One region of the Thioalkalivibrio sp. K90mix genome, then DNA from elsewhere that is predicted to be linked to it. Evidence: predicted binding sites of a transcription regulator. Region 1 holds the regulator's gene; each other region holds the start of a gene.
The links. Region 1 encodes sigma-54, which starts transcription at its own class of promoters, with help from an activator protein. Its sites were predicted from a motif close to TGGCANGNTNCNTGCTT; they were not measured.
Positions count from the first base shown of each region.

Region 2: TK90_RS03335 (nitrate regulatory protein) is a predicted target of sigma-54. The motif match lies at 2,384-2,400, and genes of this name have one in related genera.
Region 3: fliL (flagellar basal body-associated protein FliL) is a predicted target of sigma-54. The motif match lies at 1,550-1,566, and genes of this name have one in related genera.

Region 1 covers NC_013889.1:387,721-393,304, forward strand. Annotated here, with positions in the region: gene TK90_RS01780 (KpsF/GutQ family sugar-phosphate isomerase) at 1-781, shown strand, start outside; gene kdsC (3-deoxy-manno-octulosonate-8-phosphatase KdsC) at 781-1,320, shown strand; gene lptC (LPS export ABC transporter periplasmic protein LptC) at 1,317-1,880, shown strand; gene lptA (lipopolysaccharide transport periplasmic protein LptA) at 1,918-2,397, shown strand; gene lptB (LPS export ABC transporter ATP-binding protein) at 2,448-3,176, shown strand; gene TK90_RS01805 (RNA polymerase factor sigma-54) at 3,235-4,728, shown strand; gene hpf (ribosome hibernation-promoting factor, HPF/YfiA family) at 4,731-5,069, shown strand; gene TK90_RS01815 (PTS sugar transporter subunit IIA) at 5,074-5,544, shown strand.
Region 2 covers NC_013889.1:701,393-706,976, forward strand. Annotated here, with positions in the region: gene TK90_RS03310 (TVP38/TMEM64 family protein) at 1-208, shown strand, start outside; gene TK90_RS03315 (TIGR04283 family arsenosugar biosynthesis glycosyltransferase) at 223-927, shown strand; gene TK90_RS03320 (TIGR04282 family arsenosugar biosynthesis glycosyltransferase) at 920-1,606, shown strand; gene TK90_RS03325 (hypothetical protein) at 1,617-1,859, shown strand; gene TK90_RS03330 (DsrE family protein) at 1,951-2,307, shown strand; gene TK90_RS03335 (nitrate regulatory protein) at 2,434-3,759, shown strand; gene TK90_RS03340 (CmpA/NrtA family ABC transporter substrate-binding protein) at 4,248-5,552, shown strand.
Region 3 covers NC_013889.1:1,236,747-1,242,330, reverse strand. Annotated here, with positions in the region: gene fliM (flagellar motor switch protein FliM) at 6-980, opposite strand; gene fliL (flagellar basal body-associated protein FliL) at 989-1,477, opposite strand; gene TK90_RS05845 (flagellar hook-length control protein FliK) at 1,767-2,861, opposite strand; gene TK90_RS05840 (flagellar export protein FliJ) at 2,925-3,377, opposite strand; gene TK90_RS05835 (FliI/YscN family ATPase) at 3,379-4,755, opposite strand; gene TK90_RS05830 (FliH/SctL family protein) at 4,752-5,453, opposite strand; gene fliG (flagellar motor switch protein FliG) at 5,450-5,584, opposite strand, start outside.

The DNA of each region.
Region 1 (5,584 bases):
CCTGGCCTCCACCGGGACCCCGGCGTTTTTCGTCCACCCCGGCGAGGCCAGCCACGGCGATCTTGGCATGATTACCCGTGACGACGTGGTGATCGCCCTGTCCAATTCCGGCGAGACCGACGAGCTGCTGACCATCCTGCCGTTGATCCGGCGGCTGGACGTACCGCTCATCGCGCTGACCGGCAATCCCGGGTCGCGGCTGGGGCAGGATGCCACCGTGCACCTGGATGTCTCGGTCGAGCGCGAGGCTTGCCCGCTGGGCCTGGCCCCGACCTCCAGCACCACGGCCGCGCTGGCGATGAGCGATGCCCTGGCGGTCGCGGTGCTGGATGCGCGCGGCTTTACCGCCGACGATTTTGCCCGCTCGCATCCCGGCGGCCGACTGGGGCGGCGGTTGCTGGTCCATGTCGCGGACATCATGCATACCGGTGACGCGATCCCGCGCGTGGGTCCCGAGGCCCCGCTGAAGGACGCCCTGTTCGAGATTACGCGCAAGGGGCTGGGGCTGGTGATCGTCGCCGATCCCGAGGCGCATATCCTCGGTGTGTTTACCGATGGCGACCTCCGGCGCACGCTGGATCGTGGCGAAAGCCTGGAGGCGCTGACCATCGGCCAGGTGATGACGCGTGGCGGGCATGCCGCCCGTCCGCAGTGGCTGGCCGTAGAGGCGCTGGAGACCATGGAGAGCAAGCGGATCAATGCCCTGCCGGTGGTGGATGACGACCAGAGGCTGGTCGGGGTGCTGAACATGCACGACCTGCTGCGCGCGGGGGTGGCCTGATGGACCGTCACGACGAGGCCCTGCACAGCCGCCAGGCGGCGGTGCGTCTGCTGATCCTGGATGTCGACGGCGTGCTGACCGATGGCAGCCTGTTCATGGGAGATGCCGGCGAGCAGTACAAGGCCTTTCATTCGCGCGACGGGCACGGCATCCGTCTGGCATTGGACGGAGGGCTGGAGGTCGCGATCCTGACCGGACGCACCTCCGGGGTGGTCGAGCACCGCATGCGGGACCTCGGTGTGCAGCATCTGGTGCAGGGGCGGCGCGACAAGGGGGCCGCACTGCACGAGTTGCTGGAGCAGAGCGGCCATGCGCCCGACGAGGCCGCCTTCGTGGGCGACGACATCGTTGATCTGCCAGCGATGCGCCGTGTGGGGCTCGGCATCGCGGTGGCGGATTCCCACCCGTTGGTATTGCAGCATGCACATTGGGTTACGCAGGCCCCCGGCGGTCGCGGCGCGGTGCGCGAGGTCTGCGAGGGCCTGCTGGCGGCCCAGGGGCGGCTGGAGGCCCTGTTCGCGGAGTATGTCGACGGATGAAGTGGGTGGCCGGACCGGTGGCGCTGATCCTGTTGCCAATGGCGGCGCTGGTGGCCGGCGCTGTTGCCAGCGAGCACGAGCCGGAGGGCGAGGTGACGCTGGAGATCGAGGGCTTCACGCTGCACGCGACTGGCGAGGACGGCGAGTTGAGTCACCGCCTGCGCGGGACGCGGCTGCGCGAGTTTGGCCGTGACGGCCCTCAACTGATCGACGACCCCGACCTGGATATCTTTGACGCCGGCGGTATCGAATGGCACTGGACTGCGCCCGAGGCGCTGCACCGACCGATGGACGAGATCCTGGACCTGATCGGCCCCACGCGGGGGGTGCAGCCCGAGCGTGGCGAGCGCGTGCGCACGGTGATTGAATCCGCCGATGTGACGGTGGCGACCGACACCATGATCGCCACCTCCGATGCCCCGTCGACGCTGGAGCAGCCTGGCCTTTTCCAGCGGGGAACGGGTCTGCGCGTCGACTCGCGAGGGGATACCATAGAGCTGTTCCATGACGTGTACACGCTCTACAGCGAGTCGGGCGAGGAGGAAGCCGCAAATGACTGAACGTGGTGGGTCGTCGCTCGCCCGGGCCGGATGGTCCGTGCTGCTGGGCAGTGCCTTGTTGCTGCTGGCCGCGCCGGTCATTGCCCAGCAGCAGCCCCTGCCGGTGGAGATTACCGCCGATCGTGCGGAGATGGACGACCGGCGGGGCGTAAGCACTTATACCGGTGATGTGGTGGTGATTCGCGGGGACATGACACTGGAGGCCGACAAGGTCTATGTGCGCAGCCGCGATCGACGCCCTTACGAGATGGAGGCCCACGGCGAGCCCGCGCGGCTGGAGTCCCCGGACCCGGAGACGGGCGAGATGCGCATCGCCACCGCGCTGCGCATCGACTACCTGCTGAACGAGGACCGGGTGATCCTGACCGACCAGGCGCATGTGATCACGGCAGCCGAGGAAGCGCGCGGCAAGCGCATCGTCTACGACCTGGAGACGGATGTGATCGAGGCCGAGCGTGGCGAGGCCGATGACGAGCGTGTACGTATCAGGATCCAGCCCCGCGAAGACGACGAATGAACGAGCTCGACACCAGCGCGCCCGCCGCGGCCGGTGGCGAATCTGCGCCGATGGCCGGCTATCTGACCGGCCGCGAGCTGACCAAGCGCTATGGCAAGCGTACGGTGCTGGATCGTGTCGACGTCGATCTGGCACCAGGGGAGGTCGTGGGCCTGCTGGGACCGAACGGCGCAGGCAAGACCACCTGTTTCTACAGCCTGGTCGGCCTGATCCGGCCCAATCGTGGCCGCATCACGCTGGGTGACCGGGACATCACCCGGGCCCCGATTCATTCGCGGGCCCGAGCCGGGCTGGGCTACCTGCCGCAGGAGGCCTCGATCTTCCGTCGGCTGAGTGTTTGGGACAACCTGCAGGCGGTGCTGGAGCTGCGCTCGGAGCTCGACCGCCACGAGCGACGCCGCATCGGCGATGCCCTGATCGAGGAGTTCCAGCTGGAGACCGTGCGCCACAGCCCTGGGATTGCCCTGTCCGGGGGCGAGCGTCGTCGCGCCGAGATCGCGCGGGCACTGGCCGGTGACCCGCGCTTTATCTGCCTGGACGAACCGTTTGCCGGCGTGGATCCGATTTCCGTGGGTGATATCCAGGCCGTGATTGGGCATCTGGCCCAGCGCGGGATCGGTGTGCTGATTTCCGACCACAACGTGCGCGAGACCCTCGGAATCTGCGACAGGGCCTATATTCTTAGTGAGGGCCGCATCCTGAGCGCCGGGACCCCGCAGGAGCTGCTGGACGACCCCCAGGTGCGCCGCGTGTATCTCGGAGAAAACTTTCGACTGTGAACATTGATCAGTGTTTCCTTAAGATGATCTTGATGGTCACCATGGACCTCAAACCGCGATGCTGAAGCCCGGGCTTAATCTGCAGCTGGGGCAGACGCTGACGATGACCCCGCAGCTGCAACAGGCGATCCGTCTGCTGCAGCTTTCCACGCTGGAGTTGCAGGCGGAGATCCAGCAGGCGCTGGAAAGCAACCCCATGCTCGAGCAGGTGGAGGACGAGGGCGAGGAGGCCCCGCCCGAGCGCCCGGAGGAAGGGGGCGAACGGGTCGACGGGGATCGCATGCAGGCCGACACGGCTGGCGATGACGTGATCCCCGAGGAGTTGAGCACCGACAGTCGCTGGGACGACATCTACGAGCCCGCCCCGAGCCCACGCGGCCTGGACGACCGCGACCCGCTGGAGAATACCTCCGACGGCGAGGACGAGGGCCTGCAGGACCACCTGCTCTGGCAGCTGCATCTGAGCCACCTGACCCCACGAGACCAACGGATCGGGGCGGCGCTGATCGACGCGATCAGCCCGGACGGCTATCTGGACAGTGAACTCGAGGCGCTGGCGGAGATGATCAGCCAGGGCGAAGACGAGCCCGTGGGGGTCGACGAGGTCGAGGCGGTGCTGCACTGGATTCAGCAGTGCGACCCGCTGGGCGTCGGTGCGCGGGACCTGCGCGAGTGCCTGGAGATCCAGCTGCGCCATTTGGCGCCGGATGCCCCGGCGCGTGACGCGGCTCGAGCCATCCTGGAAAACGGCATGGAGAGCCTGGCCAAGCGGGACTACCGAGCCCTGCAGCGCCAGTCCGGCGTGCGCGACCCGGACGAGCTGGCGCGGGCGCTGGACCTGATCCGCACCCTGAATCCGCGGCCCGGTGCCCAGATCAGCGAGTCCACTTCGGAATATGTGGTGCCGGATGTCTATGTCCGCCATGACCGCGATGGCTGGCGCGTGGACTTGAACCCGGAGATTGCGCCGCGCATTCGCATCAACGATCTCTATGCGGGCATGGTGCGGCAGGTCTCCGATGCGCGTGATAGCGCGTTTATGCGCGATCAGTTGCAGGAGGCGCGCTGGTTCCTGAAGAGCCTGCACAGCCGGAACGACACCCTGCTGCGGGTCGCCCAGGCCATCGTCGTGCGCCAGCAGGGGTTTCTCGAGCATGGTGAGGTTGCCATGCAACCGCTGATCCTGCGCGATATCGCCGAGACCCTGGAGATGCACGAATCGACCATCTCGAGGGTGACTACACAGAAATACATGCACACCCCGCGTGGGGTATTCGAGTTCAAGTACTTCTTTTCCAGTCATGTTGGCACAGCCGATGGCGGCGAATGCTCGGCGACCGCGATCCGTGCCATGATTCGGGAATTGATTGGTGGCGAGACCCCGAACAAGCCACTGAGTGATGCAAAACTGGCCCAGATCCTGTCGGATCGGGGCATTAATGTGGCCCGACGCACCGTGGCCAAGTACCGCGAGGCTATGCACATACCGTCTTCCAGCGAACGCCGGCAGATGGCGAGTATGCCCAGTGGAACCAAGCAAAAAGGAGCCTGACCATGCAGATCAACCTGACCGGCCATCACGTCGATATCACCGACGCCCTGCGCGACTACGTGAACGAAAAGTTCGCGAAGCTGGAACGCCACTTCGACAAAGTGATCGACGTGCATGTGGTGCTGACCCACGAGAAAAACCAGAACCTGAACAACAAGGCGGAGGCCAATCTCCAGGTCAGCGGCAATCACATCCACGCCGAAGCCAGTCACGAGGATATGTATGCGGCGATTGATGGCCTGATCGACAAGGTGGATCGTCAGCTGATCAAGCACAAGGAAAAGGTCAAGGACCATCACCGCGCCGAGGGTGCCCAGCGCAACCGCGAACAGGCCCTTTAACGCAATGACCATTGCCGAGCTGATCACCCGCGCCCGTATCCGGCTGGAGCCCGAGTGTTCCAGCCAGAAACGGGCGCTCGAGACCCTGGCCGAGTTGCTGGCCGTCGGCGGCGAGGAGTCCGCCGGCCCGGCCAGCGGGGCCATCTTCGAGGCCCTGTCTGCCCGCGAGAAGCTTGGCTCCACCGGTCTGGGGCATGGCGTGGCCATCCCGCATGGGCGTCTGGCCGAGCTCGATGCCCCCCGGGTCGCGGTCCTGCGGCTGGACCAGGGGGTCGACTTCGACGCCATGGACCACGAACCCGTGGACATCCTGATCGCACTGCTGGTGCCCGAGGCGGCGACCAGCGCGCACCTGGACCTGCTGGCGCAGCTGGCTCGCGGTCTCTCGCAGCCCGACAATATCGCCTCGCTGCGCCGTGCCGGCGACGCGGACGCCCTGGAACGCGAACTGACCCGGGCCTTCGGCGACGCCTGAACATGGCTCTCCCGGCAGTACTTTCTCTCTTACGACGCCC
Region 2 (5,584 bases), 310 kb from region 1:
CACGATCACGACCCTGGTCGCATTGATCCCCAGCCTGTTCGCCTATGCCTGGCTGGGCCACGCTACGCGCGAGATGGTGGCGGGTGATACGGACAACCGGGTCCAGCTGGGGCTGGCGATTCTCGCCGTGCTGGCCCTGCTGCTGTTGCTGCCTCGGCTGTTGCGCCGGATCTGGCAGGGGCAGAAAGCCGTCCAGTCGCCAGCCTGAGTCCCGTAGCAACCATGTCGCGGGAGTCACCCTTCCTGTCCGTGATCATCCCGGTACTGAACGAAGCCGAATCTCTCCCGCCCTTGCTGGATACCCTGGGCGAGATCCTCGACTGCGAGGTGATCGTGGTCGACGGCGGGAGCACGGACGGGACTGTCCAGCAGGCAGGGCAATGCGGTGTGAGTGTGCTGTCCAGCGCCCCGGGGCGCGCACGGCAGATGAATGCCGGCGCCGAGCGCGCCCGAGGCGAGGCGCTCTGGTTTCTGCATGCCGACACCACGTTTCCGGACGGAGCCGGGGTGGCGGTGCATGCCCTGCGCGACGCGGTGGCCCGGGACGATCGCGCCTGGGGACGTTTCGACGTCCGCCTGTCGGGCGGTCGCGGAATATTCGCGCTGATCGCCGCGATGATGAACCTGCGCTCGCGTCTGAGCGGGATCGCGACCGGGGATCAGGGCATATTCATTACACGCTCGGCGTTCGATGCCGTAGGCGGCTGGCCGGACCAGCCGCTGATGGAGGACATCGAGCTCTCGCGGCGGCTGAAGCGATCGGTGGGGCGCCCAAGGTGCCTGCGCACGTGGCTGGTCACGTCGTCCCGGCGCTGGGAGCGGCAGGGCGCTTGGCGCACGATCTGGCTGATGTGGCGGTTGCGCCTGGCCTACTGGCTGGGTGCAAACCCGGACGGGCTGGCGCGACTTTATCGTGGTGATGCCTGAACGTCGGCCGACGGATGCGCCGCGCGTGCTGGTCTTTGCCCGCGCGCCCGAGCCGGGCCGGACCAAGACGCGGCTGATTCCCGCGCTGGGTGCCAAGGGCGCCGCACGGCTGCACGAACGGCTGCTGGAGCACGCGCTGGACGTGGCCCGTCAGGTGGCACCGGACCATGTGGAGCTGTGGTGCACCCCGGATACCGATCATCCGTTCCTCGAGCGTTGTGCGGAACGCTTTGGCTGTTCCCTGCACAGCCAGGTGGGTGATGACCTCGGGGCCCGCATGCGCCATGCACTGGAGGTGGGGCCGTTTCCGGCACTGGTGATGGGGTCCGATGCCCCGACGCTGGGTGTCGGGGACCTGGTCGCTGCACGTAAGGCGCTGGCTGAAGGGGCGGATGTGGCACTGATCCCGGCGCTGGATGGTGGCTATGTGCTGCTGGCCGCCGCGCGGCCCGTCCCCGGGCTGTTCGAGGCCGTCGAGTGGGGCAGCGATCGGGTGCTGGAACAGACCCGTGAGCGGGCCCAGGCGCAGGGTCTTGTCTGGGCGGAGCTGGAAGCGCGGGCGGACATCGACCGACCGGAGGACCTGGTGCACTGTCCGCCGGTGCTCCTGCGTGGCATTGGGGCACCTCGAGAGTCCCCGATCCCAGAGCAGTCGCAAGTCGGCCCAGGCTTCGGGTAGGATGCGCGCCATGAAAGCCTTTGTTGCCTGGGTCGACCGTTCCCCACTGTGGTTGTTTGCACTGTTCGTGGCCACCCTGGGGCTGTCGCCCTATGTCCCCGAACCGCACATCGTCGAGAAGATCCGCTGGCTCTTCCAGGGCGAGCTGACCCGTCCGATCGATATCCTCGACCTGATCATGCACGCCATTCCCTGGCTGCTGATGGCCTTCAAGCTCTATCGCATGAGCATTACGTCGAAAGGCGCTTCCTGACTCGGCGTCTCCTTGAGGCTTGTGGGAACTCGACGGTCCCGACTTGGGTCGCTACGGTGCCTGCCACTTTGACGTGACCAAGGAGAGTCCCATGCGTTTTATTGTTGCTGTTACCGCCGGTACTGACGACCCGACCCGCGCCACTCTCGGCATGATTGCCGCGAACGTGGCCAAGCAGCAGGGCCATGACGTGACCGTCTGGCTGCAGGGCGAGGCCGTGAACATCGCCAACCGGAATGTCTACGACAAGATCGTCGGCCACAACATGCCGGCGATGAAGGACATCGTGGATTCGCTGGTCGAGGAAGGCGTCCCGTTCTGGGCCTGCGAGGCCTGCGCCAAGGGCCGCGACGTCGGCGAGCACAACTTCCTGCCGAACGCCGAGATGGCCGGCATGGGTCAGTACGTCCAGGCCGTTGCCGATTTCGACCGCTCCATGAGCTTCTGATCGAGCGGGCCGGTCCGCGGGTGGGGTGTGATCCCCCGCCCGTTTTGCCCGTGTCTCCTGTGTCAGCCCCTCGAACTGGCACATCGCATGCTTGTTTGTTCCGGGAGTGATCCACGGACGACGAGCATGACCCAGACCCCATCCCCGAGTTTTTCCTTCGAAGAGGCCATTGGCGACTTCCTGGTCGCCTCGCGCAAGTGCGAGGTGGTGAGCCTGGAGCGCCTGCTGGAGGCGGTACAGCTGGTCGGGCGCATCCGCGCGCTGGTGCATCAGCTCCAGCGCGAACGCGGTGCCTCCAGCCTCTGGATCGGCTCCGGTGGCCAGCGCTATGCGGACGAACTAGCGCAGTACCGAGCTGAATCCGACACCACCGCACAGGCGTTTCGTGAACACCTTGATGGCTGGCTGGAGCCCGGGGCCTGTGCCCACGCGCGCAGCCGTCTGCTGGGGCGCATGGCGCTGGCGCTGCATGGCCTGTCGGGTCTGCCCAGCCTGCGGGCGGAGGTCAGCGAACGCACGCTCTCGCCGATGGAGGCGATGCGCGGCTTCAGCGAGCTGATCCGGTCGCTGCTGGCAGTGGTGTTCGAGGCCGCTGACTCCGCCACGGACCCGGAGGTCTCGCGGGCCCTGGTGGCCCTGCTGAACTTCATGCAGGGCAAGGAGCTGGCGGGCCAGGAACGCGCGATCGGGGCCGCCGGCTTTGGTCAGGGCGTGTTCGATGGCGAACTGCGCCAGTCCCTGTTGCACCGGATCGATGCCCAGGAACGCTCGTTTCGGATCTTCTCCGAGTTTGCCCCGAAGCCCGCCTGCGCGGCCTGGCAGGAACTGCAGGGCGCGGGCTTCGCGGCGGAGGTCGAGCGGCTGCGCCGTCAGGCCTGTACCCACGGCGATCTCCGGGGCGATCCCCTGCCGGACCCGGCCCGCGCCGAGACCTGGTTTGCCTGCACCACCGCGCGCATCGACGCGATGAAGGAGATCGAGGACCTGCTGGAGATGCACCTGAACGAGTGCTGTTCGGCACGCATCACGGCGGATCGCGCGGACCTGGGCGCTGTGCGTGATCGGGTGGAGCAACTCGCCGAGTCGGAGCTGCGCGACAGCGTGCCGTATGCGGTGTTTTTCGGCGCGCCGGAGGGCCTGGAGAGCACGCAGGAGGAGGGCGAGACCGTACTCAACGTCCCGATCGTCGGGCACTCGGTGATGGACCTGGTGCAGCGCCAGGCGACCCGGCTGCAGTCGGTGGAGGACGAATTGCATGCGGCACGCCAGGCCCTGGACGAACGCAAGACCATCGAGCGCGCCAAGGCGCTGCTGATCCAGCACCGCGGCCTCAGCGAGGATCAGGCCTACAAGCTCCTGCGCCAGACCGCGATGAACCAGAACCGGCGCCTGGCCGAGGTCGCCGAGGCGACCGTCGCGATGTCCGACCTGCTGGGCAAGGGCGGTCTGTAGCCCATTCCCCGGGAAAGGGATGCCGGTGGGCGGCGCCTCTGTGGGCGCGGGCTTGCCCGCGAAGCCCCTGCCAGTGTCTGCCACTGGCAGGGGCTTCGCCGCCAAGGCGGCTCCTACAGGTTGTGCACCAGCGCGGTTCATCTGCACCGCAAGCGCGCCCCAGTCTGGTGCCTTGCGGATCGTCTCCCGGACGCCGGGTTTTCCGACAGCGTTCAACTCCATACGGCGAACCATCCGATTTTCCCGCGCCATGGCGCGATTGTTTCCGGCGAGGTCGATTAGCAACGGCTAATTGGCACACCTCCTGCAGGAGTATCGGCAAGACGAGCCAATGGCGGTTCGTCGCCTGACAACAGGGAGACCCGATGACCGGGCCTCCCACGGGACTGGACAAAGGCGTCCATCACCCGGCTGCACAAGCGGCCGGGCTGATGCGACGCCTTTTTTCGTTTTTGGACGAGTTGCCTGACAAGGGGAGTGAACCCGCAATGACCGATCACACGAACGACACGAAGAAGACCCCCGGCCTGTCGCGCCGGCGTTTCCTGGGCGGCATGGCCGCCGGGATCGGCGCGACCGCGCTGGGCGTTTCCGGGGCCGCGCCCTGGGGGTATGCGAAGGCCGGCAACGGCAAGCCGGAGACCACCGAGGCGAAGCTGGGCTTTATTGCCCTGACGGATGCCGCACCGCTGTTCGTCGCGCTGGAGAAGGGGTTCTTCGCCGCCCACGGCATGCCGGACGTACAGGTGCTGAAGCAGTCCTCCTGGGGCACGGTGCGCGACAACCTGGAACTGGGCTCGCGCCGCGGCGGCATCGACGGCTCGCACATTCTGACGCCGATGCCCTACCTGATCCATCGTCGCGGTACGCCGATGAGCATCCTCGCGCGGCTGAACCTGGCCGGACAGTGTATCTCGGTGGGCGATGAATACGCCGATCTGAAGGTCGGCCTGGAGACCGGGGAGTTCAAGGAGGCGCTGGCGGAGAAGCGCGCCGGCGGCGACGAGGTACGCGCGGCGATGACCTTCCCCGGCGGCACCCATGACCTGTGGATTCGCTACTGGATGGCGGCCGGCGGGATCGACCCGAACCGCGACATCTCCACCATCGTCGTGCCGCCGGCGCAGATGGTCGCCAACATGCGCGTCGGGTCCATGGACACCTTCTGTGTCTGCGAGCCCTGGAACATGCAGCTGATCAACCAGGGCATCGGCTATACCGCGAACACCACCGGCGAGCTCTGGCACAACCATCCCGAGAAGGCGCTGGGCATGCGCGCGGACTGGGTGGAGGCGAACCCGAACGCGGCCCGCGCCCTGACCATGGCGGTGATGGAGGCGCAGATGTACTGCGAGGACCCGGCGAATATCGAGGAGGTCGCCGAGATCTGCTCGCGCCGGCGCTACATCCATGCCCCGTACGGCGACATCATCGACCGCATGCAGGGGCACTTCGACTACGGCACCGGCCGCGTGGTCGAGGACCATCCCGACCGCATGCGCTACTGGAACGACCAGGCCTCCTATCCCTTCAAGAGCCACGACCTGTGGTTCCTCACCGAGGACATCCGCTGGGGCTACCTGCCGCCGGATCTCGACATGCAGGCCCTGGTGGACGAGGTCAACCGCGAGGACATCTGGCGCGAGGCGGCCGACACGCTCGGCATCGATTCGGCCGACATCCCCGAGTCCACCTCGCGCGGCAAGGAAGAGTTCTTCGACGGCAAGGTCTTCGACCCGGAAGACCCACAGGCCTATCTCGACAGCCTGGAGATCAAGGCGCTCGCGTCCTGACGCGACGGCCCGACGCCCCCTGCACAGACGAT
Region 3 (5,584 bases), 850 kb from region 1:
GCCCTCTATCGCTTGATAATGCGATCCGTCACTTGGATCGCATTCTTGCCATCGGATACGCCAAACTTCCCGCGAAACAGCGGGATATCTTCGACTTTTAATGTCACGGTCTCGGGGAGATTGATCGGGATAATGTCGCCCGGCTGGATATCGAGCAGCTCCTGCACCGTCACCTCGGTCTCGGTCAGCGTGGAGCTCACCTCGACCTCCGCGTCCTGGATCTCTTCTTCCAGCGCCTTCATCCAGCGCTGATCCACGTCCGATCGGTCCGACTGCAGCCCGGTGTCCAGCTGCTCGCGGATCGGCTCGATCATCGAGTACGGCAAGGTGAAATGCAGATTGCCGCCGCCACCATCGAGCTCGATATGGAACTCGCTAATCACGACGATCTCGGTGGGCGATACGATATTGGCGAACTGCGGGTTCACCTCCGAGTTCAGGAACTCGAAGCGCAGATCCATGACCGGCTGCCAGGCCTTGACCATGTCCTCGAATGCGCCTTCGAGGATGCCGTGGACCACGCGCATCTCCATCGGCGTGAAATCACGTCCCTCGATGCGCGTGTGGTAGCGGCCATCGCCACCAAAGAAGTTGTCGACCAGGATGAACACCAGCTTCGGGTCGAACACGAACAGACCGGTCCCGTGCAGCGGATGGGCCCGCACCAGGTTCAGGCTGGTCGGCACGAACAACGAGTGCATGTACTCCGAAAACTTCGAGACACGCGTGCCGACCACGGAGAGTTCCGCGGAGCGGCGCAGCATATTGAACAGGCGTACCCGAAGGTGTCGTGCAAAGCGCTCGTTGATCATCTCCAGCGTGGGCATGCGCCCACGCACGATCCGATCCTGCGTCGCGAAGTTGAATTCGCGGGCCTCTCCGTCATTCGGAAACGGGTCATCCGTTTCGATATCGCCGTCATCGACGCCGTGCAGGAGGGCGTCGATCTCGTCCTGGCTGAGGATGTCCGTTTGCGCCATGGTGGTGCCTACTGCATGACCAGTTCGTTAAAGCGCACCGCTTCCACATCATGTGGTGCGTCCCGCTCCTCAAGGATCTCGGCGATCGCCTCGCGCAGCTCCTCGGCGAGCGATTCCTTCCCGTCACGCGTATTGAGGTCGTCGTAGTGTTTCTCTCCAAGCAGGCCCAGCACATCATTGCGAACGGCCGGCATATGCCGCTCCAGCGCTGCAATCACCTCAGGGTCGGTTGTCACGACGCTTAGCTCGAGCCGGAGATAGCGAATGCGTCCGGGCCCATCAATGTTCACGGTCATCGGCTCCAGTCCGTGGTAGTGGCGCTCGGCAGGGCCTTCTTCGCCGGTCTCTTCCTCGTCACCGCCGGACAAGAAAAACCACGCAGCCGCCGCACCGGCCCCGGCGAACACGAGCACCAGCAAAATGACAATCCAGGTCAGCCCCTTCTTGCCCTTTTCGCCGGCGCCTTCTTCACCCAGTTCGACTTCTTTCTCCGCCATTTCCCACCCTCGAGATTCGTGAATCCGTCCATGTTGACGGCACGGGATCGCGCTGACTATTGCCTGAACTCATAGCAAAGGCGGTGCCAACATCATTTTATATAATTATTTCCGCTGCTTACGCGGATTCCAAGAGAACGCCGGAGGGGTGTAACCAGGAGCAAAAAGGGGAATCGTCAAGATTCAGCCGCCCCGAACCCGGCAGAAGACGGGATCTTGGCGGCACAACAACCGGGGGTGGGAACGACCGGGCGGGTTTACGCACCCGGTCTCTTGCAAACGGACTTACTCAGGCAAAGAGGTCGAGCCGGCGGTTCAGCATCGAAAGGGTGCTACCCGTGGCCTGCTCGCCCTCGGCCTCGGGCTCATCGGCCTCGTTCCGGGCCCGCTGCCCGTCAGCCAATGCCTGCTGACCTTCGTGCTCTTCGGCCGTCTGATCGGACACGGTCGCATCCTCGAGCGTGAGTCCACTCTGGGCGAGACTCTCGCGCAGCCGGGGCATCGCCGCCTCCAGGACCTCGCGGGTCACCGGATTTGCACTGATGAACTGGACCGTGGCCCGATCACCATCGACGTTCAGACGGACATCGAGTGTCCCCAGTTGCGGCGGGTGCAGCTTGATCTCCGTACGGCCGCCCTGGGCACGCGCCAGCATGCGGATCTGGTCCGTCAGCTCGCGCTCACCACCCGGTTGCAGCAGCCGCGCCAGGTCCAGGCGCAGCGAGCTGCGTGAGCCCTCGCTGCCTTCCGCAGCCTGTACATGCGCCGGCAAAATTCCGGCCAGGGGTTCCGCGCGTACCTGCCCCCTTTGCGTGTCCGTCCCCTGGGACATCCATTGCGCCAGCAGCTCCAGCACATTTTCGCGCGAAAGGCGGCTATTCGGACCCAGCAGCTCGATACCCGCCACGCTACCCGAACCAGTCGAGCCAGCCGGGCCCTGGCTGGACTCGAGGAACAGCCGCATGACCGCTGCCGGCAACGGCTTGATCTCGCGCGCACCACCGCTTTCATCGGCGCGGTCCATCCGCGCAACGGGCGGACCGGGGCGATCATCGACTGCCGTCATAAGCGCGGCCAGCGGCAAATCCTTGCCGCCCGGCTCGACTTCGACGGCCAGTTCTCCCTCGTCCATCAGGGACTGCAAGCGGGCCAGCATGCCGTCCAGATCGAGCCCCTCAAGCTCCTCCTCACCGACGCCCAGATCGACCAGCAGCGCCTCAAGCTGCGGCCGAAGAATATCGAGGAAGCCCTCGCCGTCTGCGGTTTTCAGGTCCTTCAGCCCTTCGAGGCCTTCGAGCGCCTGAAGGTCCTTGAGGTCACTGCCAGCCCCCAACAACTGCAGCAGCGGCATCATCCCCTGACCGGCATTGCCTGTCGCGATCATCAATGGATCCTCTGATTCATTGCCCGGCTCGCAGCCGTTGCCGGGCATTCCTGGTCAGCTTATTCAAGATTCTTGCCAGTCCTGGTGCGCAGCCTGCGCGCGCGTGTGCACTTGCCGGGTCGCCCACATGTCCTGCTCATGCTGGCGACGGCGGTCGGCCTCTCGCTCCTGTTCTGCAATGCGGCGCTCCAGGAGCTTTTCCAGGGACATCACCGCCCGGTGGCGGAGCAGCCACTCCTGGCGTGCCTGCTCCGCCTGTGCACCCGCGGCCTGCGCGCGAAGATCCTGCTGTTCCAGGGCATGCCGCAACTGATCCCGCATCCCGGAAAGCCACTTGAGCTGATTTGTGTCGTCGGGCAGTGGCGCGCGGAGATACTCGAGCTGATAGCCCTCCAGCTGAGTCCGCTGGGTCTCGACAGCGTCCAGTTGTTGCAGTCGCGCCCCCAGTTGGCGCGTGGCTTCACTTTCCTCGATGCGTCGCAGACGCAAAAGACGTTCCAGCCGCCGGGAATCCATTTCAGGCGCCCCCGATCAAGGCCAGGAGTTCGTCGCGGGCCTGATCAAACCCGACCGCCTCGTCGCGGCCCTGTCCAAGATAGGCCTCCAGCCGCTCGTGCATCGCCACCGCTTCGTCCAGATGGGTATCCGCCCCCCTGCGGTAGGCGCCCACGGCAATCAGGTCGCGGTTGCGCATGTAGGTCGAGGCAAGATCCCGGAAGCGCCGGGCCGCCTGCTCGTGCTCCGGCGTGATCAGCGCGCTCATCACTCGCGAGACCGACGCCGACACGTCGATCGCGGGATAGCGCCCGGTCTCCGCGATCTCGCGCGACAGGACCACGTGCCCGTCGAGGATCGCACGCGCCGCATCCACGATCGGATCGTTCTGGTCATCCCCCTCGGCCAGCACCGTATAGAACGCCGTGATCGAACCACCGCCCACATCGCCGTTACCGGCTCGCTCCACCAATTGCGGCAGACGCGCAAACACCGAGGCGGCATAGCCCTTGGAGGCTGGTGGCTCGCCAATCGCCATCGCGATCTCGCGCGCCCCTTGAGCAAAGCGCGTGAGCGAATCCATCAACAGCAGCACATTGAGCCCACGGTCGCGGAAGGATTCCGCGACCGTAGTGGCCACCCAGGCGCCGTGCTGGCGAAGCAGTGGCGACTGATCGGCAGGCACGGCTACGACCACGGTTCTCTGGCGGGACTCCTCGTCCAGAATCTCGTGGATGAATTCATTCACTTCGCGACCACGCTCGCCGATCAAACCAACCACGATCACATCGGCACTGGTGTTGCGCGTCATCATCCCGAGCAAGACACTCTTCCCGACACCGGAGCCGGCGAACAGGCCCAGCCGTTGTCCCCTCCCGACCGACAGCAGCCCGTTGATCGAGCGTATCCCGACATCCAGCGGTTCCCGCACCGGCGCCCGCTGTAGCGGGTTGATCGGGCGGCCCGACAGCGGACTGTGGTCGCGCGCGCGCAAGGGCCCTTTCCCATCCAGCGGCTGGCCATTGGCATCGATCACGCGCCCGAGCAGCGCGTCCCCGACCGGGATCTCGCGTTGGATATCCAGTGGTTCAATGCGCGCACCGGGCGTCAGGCCCGAGGCCAGCTCCTCCGGCATCAGAAAGGTGCGGTCGTTCTGGAACCCCACCACCTCGGCCGGGACGGCCGCGCCATTCTCGCCGTGGATCAGCGCTCGCCCCCCCATCGGCAGGCGCAGTCCTTCGGCCTCGAAGGTCAGGCCGGTCAGCCGCGACAGGCGGCCTTCAGACTGAGGCGGTTGCACGCGCTCCAGCCGGCCACGCGACTGCTGCAGACGATCCAGAAGCCCGGTGGTCAGTTGCTCTTGCCCCCGCTTGCGCAGGGTGTCGACGGGGGAGCTCATGAATCATCCTCCGATGCCGAAGCATCCTCGGGCGCCGCCGGACGGGCAGGTTCGGCCAGATCGCCCCAGACCGCCTCTACCGCCTGTTGCAGGCGGCGCTCCAGCGAGGCGTCCACAGACGCCGCGCCCGACTCGACGCGGCAGCCACCCCGCGCAAGGGTGGTATCCGCGACCCAGCGCACCCGCGTATCCAGCGACTGGGCATATTCGTCCAGCAAACTGCGATCATCCGGGTGAACATGCACCCGCACTTCCTGACTCCGCCCAGGCAGTTGTTCCAAGGCCTGATGCAACACCTGTTCGATCAGTTCCGGTCGCGTCTCCAGCTCCGCAGCCAGCACCTTGCGGGCCAGGGCGACGGTCAAGGTCAGGAGCTCCGGCTCCAGCTGGTCGGCGGCTGCGGCCAACGGGTCGGTCAGACCGCCTGCCAGTGATTCCAGTTTGGCCACCGTCTCGCGCAGCTGCTTGTCCGCCTTTGCCCGCGCGGCCTTCTCGGCCTCCTGTTTCCCGACCTCGTGGCCTTCGGCGTATCCGGCCTCGAACCCATTCTGACGCGCCTGTTCCTCGATCGCCTCGATCTCGGCGGCCGTTGGCAGCCTTCGCGCCGGACGCAGCCCTTCATCGCCAATCTCCGGCGGTTCCCAAACCGACGCGTCGGGGTCATGGACCCGCACCTGAGCGCCGGGACGGGACGTCACAACATCGCCTCGCTACCCTGCCCGCCGAGCACGATCTCGCCGTTCTCGGCAAGGCGACGGGCCACCGCCAGGATCTCCTTCTGAGCGGCCTCGACCTCACTCACGCGGACCGGGCCCTTGGCCTCCAGGTC